DNA from 3 places in the Shewanella septentrionalis genome. Region 3 is predicted to be linked to each of the others. Evidence: predicted binding sites of a transcription regulator. Region 3 holds the regulator's gene; each other region holds the start of a gene.

What was found. The regulator MetJ, encoded in region 3, represses methionine synthesis genes. The targets are predictions, from matches to a motif close to TAGACGTCTAGACGTCTA.
Region 1: the regulator MetJ is predicted to act here: its motif matches at 2,748-2,765, upstream of metH (methionine synthase).
Region 2: the regulator MetJ is predicted to act here: its motif matches at 2,412-2,429, upstream of serA (phosphoglycerate dehydrogenase).

Annotation. Positions count from the first base shown of each region.
Region 1 covers NZ_JAMTCC010000007.1:106,433-110,723, forward strand. Annotated here, with positions in the region: gene metH (methionine synthase) at 1-2,620, opposite strand, end outside; gene NE536_RS05695 (histidine phosphatase family protein) at 2,975-3,694, shown strand; cobalamin riboswitch at 3,899-4,064, shown strand; gene NE536_RS05700 (ABC transporter ATP-binding protein) at 4,165-4,291, shown strand, end outside.
Region 2 covers NZ_JAMTCC010000033.1:26,088-30,378, reverse strand. Annotated here, with positions in the region: gene ygfZ (tRNA-modifying protein YgfZ) at 1-917, opposite strand, end outside; gene serA (phosphoglycerate dehydrogenase) at 1,094-2,323, opposite strand; gene NE536_RS17265 (DUF2238 domain-containing protein) at 2,478-3,086, shown strand; gene NE536_RS17260 (helix-turn-helix transcriptional regulator) at 3,482-4,147, shown strand.
Region 3 covers NZ_JAMTCC010000038.1:34,679-38,969, reverse strand. Annotated here, with positions in the region: gene NE536_RS18465 (4Fe-4S dicluster domain-containing protein) at 1-136, shown strand, start outside; gene nrfD (NrfD/PsrC family molybdoenzyme membrane anchor subunit) at 139-1,086, shown strand; gene NE536_RS18455 (sulfite exporter TauE/SafE family protein) at 1,191-1,934, opposite strand; gene metJ (met regulon transcriptional regulator MetJ) at 2,016-2,330, opposite strand; gene metB (cystathionine gamma-synthase) at 2,543-3,706, shown strand; gene NE536_RS18440 (bifunctional aspartate kinase/homoserine dehydrogenase II) at 3,718-4,291, shown strand, end outside.

The DNA of each region.
Region 1 (4,291 bases), on a different contig from region 3:
CGGCGATATAGATAGCGCCATGGGGATAATGGGGCGCAATCTTCACCGCTGTGTGGATTTTAGAGCAAGTGGCACCGCCGATAATCGCCGGAATGGTTAAGCCTTCGCGGTGGAAGGTTTTCACGTTATGCACCATCTCGTCCAGACTCGGCGTGATGAGCCCCGACATGCCGATGATATCGATATTGTGTTCTTTCACGGCGTCGAGAATTCGCTCCACCGACACCATCACACCTAAATCGAATACCTCAAAACCGTTACAGGCGAGCACCACGCCGACGATATTTTTGCCGATATCGTGCACGTCTCCTTTTACTGTCACCATCAAAATCTTGCCGTTAGATTGGCCTTCGACCTTTTCCTGCTCGATATAGGGGTTTAAGTAAGCCACGGCTTTTTTCATCACCCGCGCCGATTTCACCACCTGTGGCAGGAACATCTTACCCGAGCCGAACAAGTCACCGACCACGTTCATGCCGTCCATCAAGGCGCCTTCAATCACATCCAGCGGACGTTTCGCTTCTTGGCGAGCGGCTTCGGTATCTTCATCAATAAATTCGGTAATGCCTTTGACGAGCGCATGGGATAAGCGTTGGCTTACTGGCCAGCTGCGCCATTCTAAATCTTCTTTCTTACCGACCTGTGCGCCATCACCGCGGAATTTCTCCGCGATTTCAAGTAACTGCTCGGTATTGCTCGAGCCTTCAACTGGGCAGGGCAAGTTAAGCACTACGTTTTCGACCCGCACTTTAAGCTCGGGATCGATATCGTCGTAAATGGCTAACTGACCCGCGTTGACAATGCCCATGTCCATGCCGACTTTGATGGCGTGGTACAGGAACACCGCGTGAATTGCCTCGCGCACTGGGTTGTTACCGCGGAACGAGAACGACACGTTCGACACACCGCCCGAAATCATCGCGTGGGGCAGGGTGGCTTTAATCGCTTTAATGGCATCAATAAAATCGACGGCATAGTTGTCGTGTTCATCGATACCCGTGGCGATAGCGAAAATGTTCGGGTCGAAGATGATGTCTTCGGGCGGAAAGCCGACCTTATCGACCAGCACCCGATAGGCGCGGGTACAGATTTCGATTTTACGCGCCTTAGTGTCGGCCTGACCTTGCTCGTCGAATGCCATGATAATGGCCGCCGCGCCGTAGCGTTTCACTAAGGTGGCTTGCTCGATAAACTTGGCTTCGCCTTCTTTAAGGGAAATCGAGTTAACTATGCCCTTGCCTTGAATACATTTGAGGCCAGCTTCGATCACTTCCCATTTAGAGGAGTCGATCATAATCGGCACGCGGCTGATGTCGGGCTCAGAGGCAATTAAGTTTAAAAACTTGTGCATGATCTCGGCGCCATCGAGCATGCCTTCGTCCATGTTGATGTCGATGATTTGCGCGCCGCTTTCAACCTGCTCGCGGGCGACATCGAGCGCTTGCTCAAACTTGCCTTCTTTGATCAATTTTAAAAACTTAGCCGAGCCAGTGACGTTGGTGCGCTCTCCCACGTTAACGAACAGGGATTGGGCATCGATAGTCAGTGGTTCCAAACCTGCCAAGCGGCAAGCGACTGGAATGTCCGGCAAAATACGTGGATCGTGACGGCTCACTGCTTCGCGGATCACGCGGATATGTTCAGGCGTACTACCACAACAACCACCGATAATATTGAGCATGCCTTCGCGCGCCCAATCTTCGATCACATTCGCCATGTCTTCTGGGGTTTCATCGTAACCGCCAAACTCGTTCGGCAGTCCCGCATTCGGATGCGCCGACACATAACACTCACTGATGCGGGATAATTCTTCCACATAGGGGCGTAATTCTTTTGGCCCAAGTGCACAGTTAAGACCGATAGATAAGGGCTTGATATGGCGAAGGGAATTGTAAAAGGCTTCGGTCGTTTGGCCAGTCAGTGTGCGGCCAGAGGCATCGGTAATGGTGCCCGAAATCATGATAGGCAGTCTGTCTTTAGAATGCTGACCGAATAAGTCATCGAATACCGATTCAATCGCAAACAGCGCGGCTTTGGCGTTTAAGGTATCGAATATGGTCTCGACCATAATGATATCCGCGCCGCCCTCAATCAGCGCCTTAGTGGACTCTCGGTAAGCGCTGACTAACTCATCGAAGCTGACGTTACGATAGCCTGGGTCGTTCACATCAGGGCTAATCGAACACGTACGGTTAGTGGGGCCTAACACACCGGCGACGTAGCGCGGAATGCCTGTGGCAGCAAACACTTCATCACAGGCTTCACGGGCGAGGCGGGCGCCGGCTAAGTTAATTTCGGCGGACAGCGACTGCATGTCGTAGTCGGCCATGGCGATAGTCGTAGCATTAAAGGTGTTGGTTTCAATGATGTCGGCACCGGCGTTTAAGTAGTCGGTGTGAATCTGTTTGATGATGTGGGGTTGCGACAACACCAATAAATCGTTGTTGCCTTTGACGTCAGTGTGCCAATCTTTAAAGCGTTCGCCGCGATAGTCCTCTTCTTCCAGTTTGTAGCCTTGGATCATAGTGCCCATGGCACCGTCTAAGATTAGAATGCGCTCAGCAAGCTGTTTACGAATGTCTGCCAATATCTGGCCGGCTTTGGTAGAGGGTATCGTCATAAATAATTACCTTAAATACAGCTAAGTTAAGTCCAAGCATCGACCCTTGTTATGCAAAGTGCATTTTATTCTGGTCTATCGACATTTGTTTTTGGATACTTGTTTTTATAAAATGCTTTTGGACATTTAAACGTATAGACGTCCATAATACGCGACTTATGATTGTCAGGGCAAGGTCAAAATTGACTGACGATAATTGAGTCCCAGCGCCACTTTATCCCCAGTTTAACGGTTTTTTTGCAGGGCTAGTTGTATTGTTAGTCGTTGGACTAGGGCGTAATTGAGTATATAGGGCGACGGGTCTAATGTGGGCTTTCAACAAAATTTGCCATGAGTGATAGACATAGGAATACGATGAAACAAGTTCGATTGTTATTGTTGCGTCACGGCGAGTGCGAAGGCGGCGCCATTTTACGCGGCCGTGTGGATGTGCCTTTAAGCGAAAAGGGCTGGCAGCAAATGTCGGCAGCGGTTGAGTCACAGGCCAGCGTGTGTAGCGCGATTTATAGCTCGACCTCACGCCGCTGCGCCGAATTTGCCCAAGCCTTTGCCGCCGAGCTGCATTCGACGGCGGCGCTGGTATCTGAGTCAAGGCCATTGCAGGCGCAGCTTTTATCGGGTTTACAGGAAATTGATTTTGGCGATTGGGACGGTCGTCGGCTCGATGAACTGTATCAACAAGCGGGCGAACATCTAGCGGCCTATTGGCAAAACCCTTGGCAAACACCGCCGCCCAATGGGGAAACTATGGCTAGTTTCGAGTCGCGGGTGAATGGGACGATTGACCAGATACTCGCCGCCGAGTTTGAACGGTTGATTCTCGACTCAGATAACGCCGAGCAGACTGTGGGCGCTAGCGTGGCTGCGGGCGAACTGGCTGCCAAAGTATGGGTGGTGACCCACGGCGGGGTGATCCGTCACTTAATGGCGCGCGCCCTTGGGGTTGAGCGGGCGGTGGGCTTTTACAGTCAACTCGATTTACCTGTGGCGGCCGTGGTGAGCATTACTGTGCTGCAGGATGAGCACGGCGTTTGTTACTGGCGTTTAGATTGGCCGAGCGGACGCTGCGAGTGATCCGCGTTGCCCTAAGGTAAAGATTTTTCTTGTCTTACCAGCGTGATTGTCGATTGCCAATTAAGGCAAATATAGGATAATGCTTTTTCCTGACGTTACCCGATGCACACGGCCTTGCAAGGCTGGTGGCAGTGTATCGGATGACGTCACAGAAATAGGTGTTGGGAGTTTTGAGTGGTGCGAGTGTGTTCTGTGGCAGTTATGGCCGAGACACGCTGCAAAGGCTTGAAATCAATCTCAACATAATAGGGAATCGGGGAGCTGCTCGTCAGTCAGCCCGAACTGTGCCCGCAACTGTGAGTGACTTTTTATATTGTTTTCAATACAAAAAGTGACGAGTCAGGAGACCTGCCTATTTCTGTTATCGCTGCGTGCAGCCTTAGTTCTCGAGCGGGTGACTCGAGGGAGCCGATGACAATGTGCACAACCTTTTTGAATTCAGGTTTGGACTCGCTAGGAGCACCACGTTGGTGAAACTCTCTGCCATCCAAACGAGCCATGCTTTGAATAACAGCGACACTCGCCCATCAGCGAGCCAGACGGTCGCGCTCGATGTCAGCCAGTTAAGCTGGTGTATCGATGGCAAAACCATTCTTT
Region 2 (4,291 bases), on a different contig from region 3:
GATTGTTCATCGTCGGCAAAACGCAGCTGAGTATCATTAGGCGTGTCATTAGGAAGTACGGCGGTTAACAAGACTTGATTGCCACGCTGTACAAACTCAATGATTTGACCGCCACGGCGAAAACTGTCTTCCATCGCGATTTCGAGGCCTGATGCTAGGGTGATTTGAAGACTAGTGTGACCGCGCAAAATATACAGGGCGCGTTTATTACCACCGCGATATTTCATGCGCGCTATGGTTTCTTGCCCCATGTAACAGCCCTTATTGAAGCTGATACCGTTAACCGCTTGTAGATTACACATCTGCGGTACGTACTGGCTGGCATGGCTGGCGGCAAGGTTGGGGTAACCTGCTGCAATCTCTAACGCTTGCCATGCACTGGCGTCAAATACACTCAGTTCCGATTGCGCAACTAAAGCTGCTGCGGCATCTGGTGTTAATACTAAAATAAAACGTTCAGCGTCTTTTAAAATCGCACCCTTTTCAATGAGTGTGAGCTCTTGCTGAATGTCACCAAAATGTTTGTTCACGAATTGGCTTGCCTGTTCACCAGCAACGCCGAGCAGAGTCCACTCAGCGGATGCATTGCTTAAGGTGGCTTTGCTAAACACGGCATATTTTTGTAACTGGGGTAAATCGACTTCGATAGTATCCTTTGGCATCAACATAAAGAGCGCATCTTGAATAGCAAAGGTTCTGAAACTGGCCAGCATTTTACCTTTTGGATCGCAATGTGCGCCCCAGCGCCATTGGTCTTCGGCTAATGAGCTGATGTCTGTGGTCACTTGGCCATGGATGAAACTGCGGCCCTGTTCTCCAACCACTTTGATAAGGCCCATATGAGATAAGTTGGCAAGCATGGGTGGAGGCAAAGAAGCGTCCAGATCCCAATGGGGCGTAGAAACTGAAATAGTCATAGCGAGATCCTGAAAATGAAGACGATGTGAGAGGCTAGATTGTAACGGAATTCCTTTAGGCCCAAAAGCATAAGGCGCACATATCTGTGAATGACATGTGCGCCTCAGTCTTTGTACTTTAGCCTATACGCTTAATGCGATTGGGCTTAACGATTAAACAGCACGTGGGTACGCAGTTAAAACAGCACGCGGGTACGCAGTGTGCCTTCAATGGCCTTCAATTCCACTAAAGCTTCTTCGGCTTGGTGGGTATCAACTTCCATGACCACATAACCAATTTCTGCGGTGGTTTGCAGATATTGCGCGGCAATGTTGATGCCTTTTTCCGAGAAGGCTTGGTTGATCTTGATCAGCACGCCTGGACGGTTTTGGTGAATATGCAGTAAGCGTGAGGTGCCTTTATGCATAGGCAGCGAAACTTCAGGGAAGTTAACTGCAGATACGGTCGATCCATTGTCTGAGTATTTAGCGAGCTTGCCAGCGACTTCGATACCAATGTTTTCTTGGGCTTCAGCAGTACTACCACCCACATGCGGTGTCAGCAATACGTTATCAAGACCTCGAAGTGGGCTGATAAATTCATCGTCATTCGATTGCGGCTCAACTGGGAACACATCAATCGCCGCGCCCGCAAGGTGGCGCTCTTTGAGTGCGACTGTTAAGGCCTCGATATCAACCACAGTACCGCGTGAAGCGTTGATAAAGATGCTGCCCTTTTTCATCGCCGCAAATTCAGCTGCGCCTATCATGTCTTTGGTTTGTGGGGTTTCTGGTACGTGTAAACTCACTACGTCAGCTTGCGCCAGTAACTGTTCCATTGAATGAATTTGCTGTGCATTGCCTAGCGGCAGTTTGTCTTCGATATCGAAGAACACCACGCGCATGCCCAGCGTCTCAGCCAGAATACCAAGCTGAGTACCGATATGACCGTAACCGATTACGCCTAAGGTTTTACCGCGCACTTCGTAGCTGCCAGCGGCGGTTTTCATCCAGCCACCACGGTGGGCGATGGCGTTACGCTCAGGGATACCGCGCATCAGCATAATGATTTCGCCAATCACGAGTTCGGCAACACTGCGCGTGTTGGAGAATGGTGCGTTAAATACTGGGATACCAAGGGATTCGGCGGTGGCAAGATCAACTTGGTTGGTTCCGATACAGAAGCAACCGATCGCGATCAACTTCTCGGCACGTTTCAGCACCTCGGCAGTTAATTGGGTACGTGAACGAAGTCCCACGAAATGTGCATCTTTGATGGATTCAATTAATGCTTCATCGCCTAATGAGGCTTTGTGGTATTCGATGTTGGTGTATCCCGCACGCTCAAGTACATCGACTGCAGATTGGTGGACGCCTTCCAACAGCAGGATCTTGATCTTATCCTTGTCCAGCGAATGTTTCGCCATGATATGGGTACCCTCTAATTAATAGAAATGTTTCTTATGATATGCTGACAACCTTCACCCACCAAAATAGCACTTTTTTTACTCAGTGTGGAGGGCTAGATGGCTAAAGTTAATATTCTAAATTAAGAACAATATCGCATAAGAGGAAGAAACATTGAATAACAAAATCGCGTGGTGTGCTATTTACCTCTTAGTGCTCGTTTGGTCGGCGATAAATCCCGCAGATCCTTTCACTTGGTGGCTCGAAGCGGCTCCCGCATTAGTGGCTGTGCCACTGCTATTTTTTACCCGCAAACGCTTCCCATTGACGCCGCTGGTGTATGTTTTAGTGTTAGCCCATTGCTGTGTGCTGTTTATCGGCGCGCATTACACCTATGCTGAAGTGCCATTATTCGACACGATTGCCCATTGGATGGGCTCAGAACGTAATAATTACGACAAGTTAGGTCACTTTGCACAAGGTTTTATCCCTGCCATGTTAGCGCGTGAAATTCTGCTGCGTAATCAAGCGGTCAAACCCGGTGCTTGGTGTGCGTTTTTAGTCACGTGTTTTGTGCTCGCGTTTTCGGCGTTTTATGAACTCATTGAATGGTGGGTTGCCGTGGCAACAGGTGAAGGCGCTGAAGCCTTTTTGGGTACCCAAGGCTATGTGTGGGACACTCAATCAGATATGTTAATGGCATTAATTGGCGCAATTGTCGCACTCGTTTTATTGTCTCGTTTTCAAGATAAGCAAATAGCAGCACTTAAACTCAGACGCTAGTGGCCGTGAGTTGCTGATTGTTTCAGCTTGAGTCATAAGTTCATCCTTCCATAAAGCTTCTAACATGAGTGTGATGGCATTTAGCTGTCACACTTTCTTATTGCCTGGGTGTTATTTTTGTGTTGCAACTTTCGATGGGTGTCTTCATAGTTTGAAAGTACTAGATTTCGTGAGTCGGTTAAACCTAATGGAGTTTTATGCTGTTATTCCAATTATCTTCCGTCAGTTAGTCGAACTTACTAGGATTTAAAAGGGAATAGTACATTTGGGTGATGTTTTTCAGTCTTTAACTAGTCAGAATCAACTAGGTTAATGGAATGTTTAAAAATCTAACTAAAGAGGCTGGTCAAACATACCATTTTGCTAATAGAAATACTTTTCAGGGAGGAGAGTCATTGAGCACAATTAATGAATTAGTTTTTTTACATCAAATGGCGGCACCATGTCATTTAGCGTTACTCGCTGAATCCATAGGCTTGAAAACTCGTATCGTTAAGCATGCGGCGGAATTAGATTTAGATAAGAGTCGTCGAAGTTTTTATCTGATCACCCAAAAAGGCTCTGCACTCGATAACAAGGGGATCCCTTTACTGGCTTCGCGCTTAGTATCACACTTCCCCGTGGCGCTGTATCAAGTCGAGCGAGACTCTTTAGATCAAGAGTCAGCTATGTTACTTGGCATTCGAGGCATTTTATTTGCCGATCAACGTATGGATTTGATGTTAACAGGTTTACGTAAAATGGTGGCAGAGGAGCTGTGGTACGACAGAACACTACTGAGTAAGATGTTCCGTCGTGTAGTACAAAAACTCGATGGCAACAATGAGATGCCCTCCGATACTGTGGCTATGCTGCAGATGCTAACTTCCCGTGAGCGCACTATCATTCAATTTGTGTCGAGTGGCGCGAGGAATAAAGAAATCGCCCACAGATTGTGCATCAGCGAACATACGGTGAAGGCTCATATTTCCTCTATCTTCCGTAAAACCCAGTCCCGTAATCGTGTTGAGTTGTTGCGTTGGGCACAAACCTATCAGACTCACTTTGAGCTGTGCAGCTAGGTAGTTAAAGATATTGATCGTTAGCTTTTCGCTTTGAGTGGTTAATGTTAATAATTACTGGTTAATCAGAATAGAAAAGCGGGAATGTTTATTTAAACATTCCCGCTTTTTGTTCAACACCCTTTTGATAAACCACCAAAGAGT
Region 3 (4,291 bases):
AGTGTTTGGCGATGCCAATGATCCTAAGAGTGAAGTGGCCATCATGCTCAACACTAAAATCACTTACCAAGATAAAACCCATTTGGGCACTAAACCTAGGGTGTATCGCGTTCCTACCAAAAGAGGGGGGATTTGATTATGAACAATACTTGGGGCGACATGGCGCAATATGATCCTGTCACTTGGCACTGGGTCATCGCCGTTTACCTGTTTATGGCGGGGTTATCCGCGGGCAGTTTATTGATTGGCATTGGTTTACGCTGGGCGAATAAGGAACTCAGCGCGGGAGCTGAAAGCAGCATTCTTAAGGCGGCAGCCATTATTGGGCCTGTAGCAATTAGCTTAGGTCTAGCTTGTTTAGTGTTTGACTTAACCAAACCATTCCACTTTTGGTTGATCTTAATTCACTATAACTTCCAGTCTGTTATGGCAATCGGGGTGCTGGCGCTGCTGGCGTATTCTCCCTTGGCCTTTGCATACGCCATTATTGTGCTGCGGGATGACTTACCAAAATGGGGTTTGGGTTTCCTAACACCTATCGCTAAGTTACTTATGCCATTTCGAAAGCTGATTGAAGTATTGTTGTTTGTCCTCGCCATTGGCGTAGGGGCTTACACTGGCTTCTTAATTTCGGCGATGAATGCCTATCCTATGCTCAACACTGCGGTACTGCCTGCGCTGTTTTTAGTGTCGGGTTTGTCGGCGGGCGCTGCGGCAAATGCGGTACTGGCGTTGCTGATGTTTAAGACGGACAGCCACGACAAAACTTTAGTGAAGATGCACGGTTTAGAATTGCCTGTGATGGCGATTGAAATCCTGTTCCTGTTCATGTTGTTCTGCGCCTTGTACTTCAAGGGCGGCGCGGCGGCTGCGGCCTTAGCGTCGTTAACCTCTGGGCTATGGGCAAGCGTGTTCTGGATAGGCGTCGTCGGTATAGGTTTTGGTATTCCATTGCTGTTCATGTTGCTACCAGCCGCGACTCGCCATACTAAGGGCGCAATGATCATGGTTGCCTGCGCGAGCTTAACCGGCGTACTCGCTCTAAGACACTTTATTGTGTACGCAGGGCAAAGCTATTTAAGCTGAGTGTAAGCTGGCTTTAGATATTGATAGATAAAGAAAAGCACTGACAATGTCAGTGCTTTTTATTGTTTGAATCTTCAGATGATTTGCCAATACAAGCAGGACGCTTATTGGGGCAATAACTCGATAACCGATTTCACCGTTAGCACTAAGGCGCTGATACTGCACAGGACTAACGTCGCCATTTTAGTTTTATCTTTATCGACACTGCCCACCAATCGCCCCGCGACTAAATACCCTAAAAGCACAGAAGGCAGCAACATTAACGACAGCCACAGGTGCTTCAATTCTAATAAGCCAGTGATCGCCAGAATGACCATAGCTATGGTGGAACTAAAAATGAAGAAGGCCGACAGGGCGGCGCGAAACTGCGAAGCGTCTTTGCCTGACAATAGAATCGCCATCGGCGGGCCACCAATCGCGGCGATATTGCCGAAGATCCCTGAAACCACACCCGCACCGAAGAGGGTTTTCTTATTCACTGGCAGGCTGAATTTATACAGGCTGAGGATCACTGCGACAGTCACAATGGCGGCGATGGATAACCCGAGTATGGGCTGAGGCGCAAACAGCAACAGGCTCGCGCCGATAAAACCGCCGGGCACGCGACCTAGGAGCGCATATTGCAAGCCATTGAATTCTAAATGACCACGTTCCCGGAATAAGGTCAGTAGCGAGATGGTAAATCCCATGGCAATAACGGGACCCGGTACGAGCTGCGGATCGACGATATACAGCAAAGGGCTGGCGACAACCGCTAGGCCAAACCCAATCAGGCTCTGGGTTAAGGCGCCAAGAAATACAATCAGCGAGGCCAAGGCAAGAGTCTGTGGATCTATCATAGAAAACATAGGATTCCATATAAACAAAAAGGGATCGTTAACGATCCCTATTGATGAGCACTGTGATGTAACTTTGCCAGCGACAAGTCGCTATTCCATGTCTTCCCACTCGATCCCCATCTCGTCCATCAGCAACTTGGCTTCGGCGGGAATGCTGTCTGGGCTATCTTTTGACAGATCTTCATCGTTAGGCAATGGCTGGCCAGTGTAGGCGTGCAAAAATGCCTCACACAACAGCTCGCTGTTGGTGGCGTGACGCAAATTATTGACCTGACGACGAGTTCGTTCGTCCGTAAGGACCTTAAGCACTTTGAGCGGAATAGACACAGTAATTTTTTTTACTTGTTCATTCTTCTTGCCATGTTCAGCATAGGGGCTGATGTATTCCCCATTCCATTCAGTCATTGACTCACCTGTTATAACGCTAAATTCGGGGCAGATTTTAAACCCTTACAAACAACAGTCAAATTATTGCTACTATTTCTTTGTGATTGCAAACAGATTTCTTTATGTTTAGACGTCTAAACGTCTTCACGCCTATTGACGATGGCGTTGGGCTTAGGTACATTTAGACGTCCAGACATCTCTATCAGTCTACCGAATTTAGGAGTCCACCCATGGCAGAGCGTCAATTAGCCACACTGGCAGTGCGTCAGGGTATCGAAAGCGATACTCAATATGGTGCAGTTGTGCCACCGATTTATTTGTCGACTAATTACGCCTTCGATGGTCATAAAAATCCCCGCGAATTCGATTACAGTCGTTCAGGCAACCCAACGCGCTGCATTTTAGGCGAAGCATTAGCGCAATTAGAAAAGGGCGCCACTGGTATAGTGACCTGCACTGGCATGGCGGCCATCACCTTAGTGACCACTTTGCTCGGCCCCGATGACCTATTGGTCGTGCCCCACGATTGTTACGGCGGCTCCTACCGTTTATTTACCAACTTGGCGAAGAAAGGCCAGTTTAAGCTGATTGTGGTTGACCAAACCGACAGCCAAGCGTTAGCCGCCGCCATTGCGCAGAATCCTAAGATGGTGTGGCTCGAAACCCCATCGAACCCGTTATTGCGTGTGGTGGATATCGAAGCTATTGCTAAGGCGAGCCATGGGGTCGGCGCGCTGGTGGTGGTCGATAACACCTTTTTATCGCCGATATTGCAACAACCCCTATTGTTAGGCGCGGATATCGTTATCCACTCCACCACTAAATATATCAATGGTCACAGCGATGTGGTCGGCGGCGCAGTGGTCGCTAAAGACGCGCAAATCGGTGAAAGCTTACATTGGTGGTCGAACACTCTAGGCTTAACGGGGTCAGCCTTCGACAGTTATCTGACCCTGCGCGGCCTGCGTACCTTAGCGGTGCGTATTCGCGAGCATCAAACCAATGCCCAGCGTATTATTGAGGTATTAACGCAAAGCCCTGTGGTGAGCAAAGTCTATTACCCCGGTCTTGCGGATCACCCAGGTCACGCCATTGCGGCCAAGCAACAACAGGGCTTTGGCGCTATGCTGAGCTTTGAGCTCAAAGGCGGCGAGGCCGAAGTGGTGGCCTTTTTAGGTGCACTCAGCTTATTTAGCGTGGCGGAAAGTTTAGGTGGCGTCGAAAGTTTAGTGGCCGTGCCTGCCACTATGACCCACAGAGCCATGGAGCCGCAAGCGCGCTTCGAGGCTGGTATTAAGGACACCCTATTGCGTCTATCGGTGGGTATTGAAGATGCCGCCGATTTAGTTGCAGATATTCAAGCAGGATTAGCCGCCGTTGCGGCTTGTCAGTAGAGGAATAATAGATGGCACGTTGTCACTTACATAAATTTGGTGGCTCCAGTTTAGCGGATGCCGATTGTTATCGTCGAGTTGCCCATATCCTGTTAACCCACGGTCATAGTGATGATCTCGTTGTGGTCTCTGCGGCGGGTAAAAGCACGAATTTCCTGTATAAATTATTAGCGCTGCGTGATGCGGGTCAGCTATGGCAAGAAGAGTTACAAGTGCTGATCAGCTACCAACAGGGGTTGATTGAGCAGTTGTTGTCGAATGAACAAGCTCGCGATCTGCGTGAGCGTTTGGCCACAGATAAAGCGCAACTCATCAGCTTGTTGTCCTTAGATGAGCGCAATGAATACCAAATCAACCATGTGGTGAGCTTTGGCGAACGTTGGTCGGCACGTTTAATGGCGGCGCTACTGCGCGAATCTGGCGTGGCGGCAAGCCATGTGGATGCCTGTTCAATTTTAGTGGCCGATGAAGCCGCCGTGCCGCAAATTCGGGTGCAAGAATCCCGCGCTAAAGTACAAGCGCTATTGGCCGCCCACCCAAATGAACGCTTAGTGATCACAGGCTTTATCTGCGCTAACGAGCGCG